2 linked regions of the Rhodopseudomonas palustris genome follow. The protein of the gene in region 2 interacts with the protein of the main gene of each other region in a pairwise test. Links are inferred from orthologs where the notes say so. Each region holds a gene or a part of one and is shown on either strand. Other genes may lie near its edges. The genes, in order: rlmB and RPPS3_RS15275.

What was found.
Region 1: the proteins of RPPS3_RS15275 (region 2) and rlmB interact in binary tests that used the Escherichia coli proteins (3 or more experiments, as listed by UniProt). The link is inferred for Rhodopseudomonas palustris from one-to-one orthologs.

What each region holds. Positions count from the first base shown.
Region 1 is NZ_CP019966.1:3,708,312-3,711,555, reverse strand. What follows is about bases 29-2,959. They hold rlmB (23S rRNA (guanosine(2251)-2'-O)-methyltransferase RlmB), read right to left. Parts: upstream 1,943-2,959; coding sequence 1,115-1,942; downstream 29-1,114. Other genes in these bases: RPPS3_RS17245 (hypothetical protein), read left to right, coding at 2,391-2,852; RPPS3_RS17260 (hypothetical protein), read left to right, coding at 542-1,042; RPPS3_RS17265 (hypothetical protein), read left to right, coding at 29-495. Outside these bases: more of RPPS3_RS17265, read left to right, coding at 25-28. UniProt on the Escherichia coli protein: Specifically methylates the ribose of guanosine 2251 in 23S rRNA.
Region 2 is NZ_CP019966.1:3,272,645-3,275,871, forward strand. What follows is about bases 314-3,227. They hold RPPS3_RS15275 (NAD(P)H-hydrate dehydratase), read right to left. Parts: upstream 2,564-3,227; coding sequence 1,064-2,563; downstream 314-1,063. Other genes in these bases: RPPS3_RS15270 (multicopper oxidase family protein), read left to right, coding at 314-1,015; RPPS3_RS15280 (P-II family nitrogen regulator), read left to right, coding at 2,976-3,227. In the rest of the region: more of RPPS3_RS15270, read left to right, coding at 1-313. UniProt on the Escherichia coli protein: Bifunctional enzyme that catalyzes the epimerization of the S- and R-forms of NAD(P)HX and the dehydration of the S-form of NAD(P)HX at the expense of ADP, which is converted to AMP.

The sequences.
Region 1 (3,244 bases), 440 kb from region 2 along the record:
AGGCTTTTCCCTTACCGTTGGCGCATGTCTGATCCTTTCACCCTTCGGCGTCTGGCCCAGGCGCTCGCGCTGCTGACCGTGACCGCGGCTCCGGCTTTTGCCGAGAGCGGCGGGCGGGCGATCGTGATTCCCGGCCGGCCCGGCGTGCCGATCATCATCAACGGGCGCGACGCGTCCTATGCGACGATCGAAGGCGACTGGGGGCTGGAGAGCGGCAACCACGTGCAGCCGACGATCTATGGCAGCCGGCCGGTGGTGTATCCGGAGGTCGGCCACTATTACCCTGGCTCGAACCGGCTGCCCGGCTACGGCCGGCTGGAGGTCGAGCCGCCGGCGGACCGCAAGCTGCCGAAGCCGGCCGAGAGCTTCCATCAATCCTGGGAAGTGGAATCGCGGCCGCCGCAGCCGGCACCGCCGACCCCGATGATCGAACCCCAGGTGCTGATCGCGCCGCCGTTTGACGAGCCGCGGCCCGGTCCACGGCCGTACCGTTGATGGCCGCCCCCACGATCCCGACGACGACATCGAACAGGAGCGTAGTATGCGTACGATGATTTCCGGACTGGTCGCGGCGGTCGCCGTGGTGACCGCGAGCGCCGCACCGGCGCTGGCCTGCGGAGGAGGGCTGTTCGGCAATGGCTGCGGGCCGTGCGGCCCGGTGGTCAGCCCGTGCGGCAACGGCTACGCCACGTTCGAAACCGGCTACGGCTATGGCTACGGTACCGCGTCGTTTGAACGCCTGCCGGACCCGACCCGCTATTATTACGTCAACCAGGGCCCGGCCTATACCGGCCCCGGCCGGTTCGCGCCGCGCCCCTATTACGACGAGCGCGCCGTCTCGGTGTATCGCACCGGCACCGCCTACACCGGGGGCGCCTACGCGCACGCCATGACCCATCAGGTGATCGGCGAGCCGTCCTGGGGCCCGGCGGTGGTGCGCTATCACGGCCGCCATCACGCCCGCTCTTGGGCGCATCGCCACCATGCCGGCTGGCACCACGGCCACCGCAACCACGGCCCGGTGCATCACCCGCGCTATTGATTGATCGGTATTTCGCCAGCTTGAAAACGCCCGTCCGCAGCCGATGCGGGCGGGCGTTGTGCGTTCAGAACCTTAGCGGCGGCCCATCAGGCCGAGCCGGCTGGCCCCGATGTACAGCGCCAGTGCGGCCGCGTTGGAGACGTTGAGGCTCTTGATCTCGCCGGGCATGTCGAGCCGGGCGACGGTGTTGCAGGTCTGCCGCGTCAGCTGCCGCAGGCCCTTGCCCTCGGCGCCGAGCACCAGCGCCAGCGGCTGGCGCAGCTCGACCGCGGCGAGATCGTCGTCGCCCTCGCTGTCGAGACCCACCGTGAGGAAGCCGCGGTCGTTCAGCTCGGTCAGAGCCCGGGCGAGATTCTGCACCAGCACCAGCGGCACCAGCTCCAGCGCGCCGGAGGCGGATTTGGCGAGCACGCCGGTGGCTTCCGGGCTGTGCCGGGCGGTGGTGACGATCGCCTGCACGGCGAACGCGGCCGCCGAGCGCAGGATCGCGCCGACATTGTGCGGATCGGTGATCTGGTCGAGCACCAGCACGATGCCGTGCTGGGGCAGGGTGTCGATTCGCGGCACCTGCAGCGGATCGGCCTCGGCCAGCATGCCTTGATGCACCGCGTCCGGCCCGAGCTGGCGGTCGATCTCCGACGGCCGGACGATCTCCGGCGCGATTCGGGTGTCGATGTGCTCCTCGGCCAGCTTGCGGGCGGCGTTCTCGGTCAGCCACAGCTTGCGAATCTTACGCCGCGGATTGGCCAGTGCGGCCGTAACAGTGTGCCAGCCGTACAGGATCACGGGTCCGTCGCCATCGCGTTCGCGGGCTTCGCGGCGGAACCCGGCAGGGCGGGGTTTGCCGCGGGGCGGGCCATCGCGGCGGGAAAAGCGGGGATTCGGCAGTCTGTCGCTCATGGCGGCGCTTGTCTCACGCTCTCTTGCACAAGGCAATTTCGCTTCCACCGTCCGATATGACGAAGGAGTGTCGAAATCGTCATGGGGTTGGTTGACTTTAGGGGGCCGCATCGCCCATAACCGCGCCGCGTTGCAGGCCCGCCCGCGGGCTCGCTGCGGCTTCCGGTCCCGGTTTTGCCTGCCACAGGCGTTCGGCCGGCGGCACGGGCGGGGGAGTGTCCCGAGTGGCAAAGGGAGCTGACTGTAAATCAGCCGCCTCATGGCTTCGCAGGTTCGAGTCCTGCCTCCCCCACCATCCAGCCGATCGGTTTGCCAACGGCCGATGGTGTTTCCGCAGAGCGAAGAGCCGCGGAACGACTTTCAAAGACGATGGGTTTCGATCCGGCCCCTCAATCCGGCTAACCGATCTTCCGCCCCTGCGGTCTGTCCCTCATTCAGAGAAGCTCTCGTGCGCCCAGTTCTCCTGACGGCCTTGATTCTGATCGCGACGGCTGAAGCCGCTGTTGCCGCTCCCCAATTCGGCGGTGCGATGAAGCTGCCCGATGTAACAATTGCCGCACGTGCGACGGCAAGTGTGGATTTCGGCGCAGCCGTTCGCGATATCCTCAATGCCGAGCAGGTCATTCAGGCCGCGGTGCAAACCGGCAACGAACGGAAACTGGACGAGCAGTCCAGCCGGCTTCTTCAGCTGCAATCGACGCTCGTCAAGGAAACGGAGCAGGGTGACGCGCGTCGCGCGTGCTCGCAGGCTGCTGGCGACCTGTCGGCCGTCGCATCCCTGATGCGGCGCGCGACGCGGGGCGATGAGCCGGCGAAGGCGATGCTGGCAGCCGAAAAGACCGGGCAGTCCTACCGCGACCATCTGGCAAGCTGCGATAAGGCGATTGCCGCCGCCAATCCCAGCCGCTGAGGCGGCAATCGGTCTGGAAAGACGTCTGAGCTGCGGCCGGCGCGCGCAGTGGATTTGAAGGCCGACGGTATCAGCTACCGGTTGGTGACGTCCGGCGCGCGTTGCGGAAACTTCAGTGTGGAACAGCCGGCATCTGACCTTATCAACATGCACGGCAATGTCGCGGCTCGCGGATTTGCAACTGCTCTATTCTTAGTTACGCTCGGGGCAGTTGGATCTGGGAGGATCTCATGCGAGCTGTGATCTTGGTGGTTTTTGCCATCCTGTCGATGGCCGGTAGTGCATCCGCACAGAGCGTGGTGCCACAACGCGACATGTACGGAAATCTGGTCCGCGATCGCGGGTCGAATAACATCGGTCCGGCGGAGCGATCTCAGGCCGGCCGAGGAAAC
Region 2 (3,227 bases):
GGTGAAGATGCAGCCGGTCCCGCCCGGCGGCAGCGACAGCTTCCTGCTCACCTTACGATCGGCCGGCACCCTGCTCGCCGATCTGCGACTTGCCGCCGACGCCGGACCGGCACCGATGCCGGCGCTGCCGCTGATCGTCACCGAGCCCGAGCCGCCGCAGGCCGACGGCGATCAGGTGGTGCTGATCGAGGACTATCGCCTCGGCGACGACGGCAAGCCCCGCCCCGCAGGCGTCGATGCCGGCGCGACGCCGTGGCTCTACACGGTCAACGGCAAGCCGTCGGCGGAGTTTGCCGTCCGGACCAACGGCCGATTTAGATTCCGCTTCATCAACGCCTGCCAACGCAATGTGATCGCGCTCAAAATCGAAGATCACAGCGTCTGGGTGATGGCCCTCGACAGCCAGCCGGCGGAGCCGTTCCTGGCGCGCGGCGGTGCGCTGGTGATCGCGCCGGGCGGCCGCGTCGATGCGCTGATCGACACCCCGAAGGCCGCCGGATCGCGGGCGGCGATCACCCTGCACGATGGCGGCAAGCCGACCGAGCTCGGCAAGCTGGTCTATACCGGCGATCCGCCGCTCCGCCCGGCGCCGCTGCCGCAGCCGGCGCCGCTGCCAGCCAACGGCCTGCCCAGCCAACTGCCGCTCGGCGGCGCGCTCCGCGCCGAGCTGCTGCTCGGCGCCCTGGTCAACGCGCAGCTCGATTGGTTCGCGCCGGACAAGTTTAACCCGGCGGCCGGCCCGGCGTTTCAGGTCAAGCGCGGCCGCACCGTGGTGCTGGCGCTGACCAACCACGCCACCATGCCGATGGTGTTTCACCTGCACGGCCACCACTTCCGGCTGCTCGACCGGCTCGATGACGGCTGGAAGCCGTTCTGGCTCGACACGCTGGCGATCGACGCCGGCCAGACCCAGCGCATCGCCTTCGCGGCCGAGTACCCCGGGCTGTGGCTGATCGAGTCCTACGCGGCGAAATGGTCGGAGCCGCGGCTAGTGCGCAGCTATCTCGTCACCTGAGAGTCCGGTTCCAAGCCCAGGAGGAATAGAGACTCTTTTCGGAACCGCTCAGTACTCGATGCCGAGCGCGTCATAGACCCGGCGGTGCACCGCCGGCAGGGTCTCGGTCAGATCCTCGGCGATCAGACCCGGACCGGCCTCGCACGCCGCCTCGCCGTGCATCCACACGCCGATACAGGCGGCTTCGAACGCCGGGACGCGCTGCGCCAGCAGGCCGGTGATGATCCCGGTCAGCACGTCGCCGGAGCCGGCGGTTGCCAGCCACGGCGGCGCATTGGCAGCGATCGCCGCCCGGCCGTCCGGCGACGCCACCACCGTATCGGCGCCCTTGAGCAGCACCACGGCACCGGAGCGCTGCGCCGCTACGCGGACTCGTTCAAGCTTCGAGCGAAGTGGATTTTTGTTGCTCATATCGCTGAATAAGCGCGGGAATTCGCCTTCATGCGGGGTCAGCACGACCTGGGGATTGCTGGCCGATTTGATCGCCTCGAACAGCTCGTCCGGATGCCCGGCGAAGCTGGTCAGCGCGTCGGCGTCGAGCACCACCGCGGCACCGGCAGCCAGCGCCGCCAGCACCTTGCCGCGGGTCTCGTCGCCAATCCCCGCGCCCGGCCCGATCCCGATGGCGTTGAAACGGCGGTCGGCCAGCATCGTGCCGAGCTCATCCGGCGTATCGACCGGCCGCACCATCACCGCAGTCAGCGCCGCCGCATTCACGGCCAGCGCATCGCGCGGCGATGCCACGGTCACCAGACCGGCCCCGGCACGGAGCGCGCCCCGCGCAGCAAGCCGCGCCGCCCCGGTCTGCGACAACTCGCCTGACACCACCACCGCATGGCCGCGACCGTATTTGTGGCCGTCGGCACGCGGCACCGGAAAGTCCGGCAGCCACAGATCGGGATCGTTTTCGAACGCCTGCGGCCGGATTTCGCCCAGCACTCCGGGCTCGATACCGATATCGACCAGCCGGACCTGACCGCAGTGCAGCCGGCCCGGCAGCAGCAGGTGGCCGATCTTGCGGCGGAAGAAGGTGACGGTCTCGCGCGCCCGGATCGCCGCGCCCATCACGGCGCCGGTGGCGCCGTTGATGCCGCTCGGCAGGTCGACCGCCAGCACCGGCACGCCGCTGTGGTTCACCGCCTCGATCACCTCGAGCGCCTGATCCTTCACCGGCCGGTTTAGGCCGGAGCCGAACAGCGCATCGATGATCAGCGCCGGCGAGCCGATCGACTGGGTGAGGAACGGCAACAGCGGCCCCTTCCACTCCCGCGCCGCCAGCGCCGCATCGCCCTTTAGCGCTTCGCGCTCGCCGAGCAGCATCACATGCACGGTGCGGCCGAGCGCAACTAATTCGGTCGCGGCAATCAGCCCATCGCCGCCGTTGTTGCCGGGACCGGCGATCACTAGGATCGGGCCCTCCTCGGCGAGATCGATCGCCGCCTGGGCGACGTGGCGGCCGGCATGCAACATCAGCGCGAAGCCTGACGATCCGCCTGCGATCGTCAACAGGTCGGCGCGGTCCATTTCAGCGGGCGTCAACAGTTCCATGCCCAATTCCCGGTACAGTCGCCTGCAGCGAAGGCAGCATCAACGGTGCGAGACCGGACAAAACCCTCAAATGCACAATCGGTAGGCTGATTGCTGAACAATTGATCAGGCAAAGCCCATTTTGCATCCGCTCAGTGAACGCTGCGGGCGATTAATATCCTGATAAAGCTTCATAATCGGCCGATGCGCAAATTGGCACGGACCCTGCTTTTACGGAAGCCAGTTTCGATCCCTCGCGCTCGCCTCTTTGAGGCGGGGTCTGCGCGACCGTTTTCCGAGTTCCGGCCTGGCGGGATTTGGGGATGGTGTTGCTCACCCAGTCGGCCGCGGTGTTATCGATCAACTGCGCAGCGTCGCGCAATCTGGCATACACATGCCGACTCACGACGTGGGAAGTCCGGGGAGAGTGTAAGTGAAGAAGATCGAAGCCATCATCAAGCCGTTCAAGCTCGACGAGGTCAAAGAAGCGCTGCAGGAAGTCGGATTGCAGGGGATCACGGTCACGGAAGCCAAGGGCTTCGGCCGGCAGAAGGGCCACGCCGAATTGTATCGCGGCGCGGAATACATCGTCGACTTCCTGCCCAAGGTGAAGATCGAGATCGTGATCGCCGACGACCTGGTCGAGAAAGCGATCGACGCCATCCGGCGCGCCGCCCAGACCGGC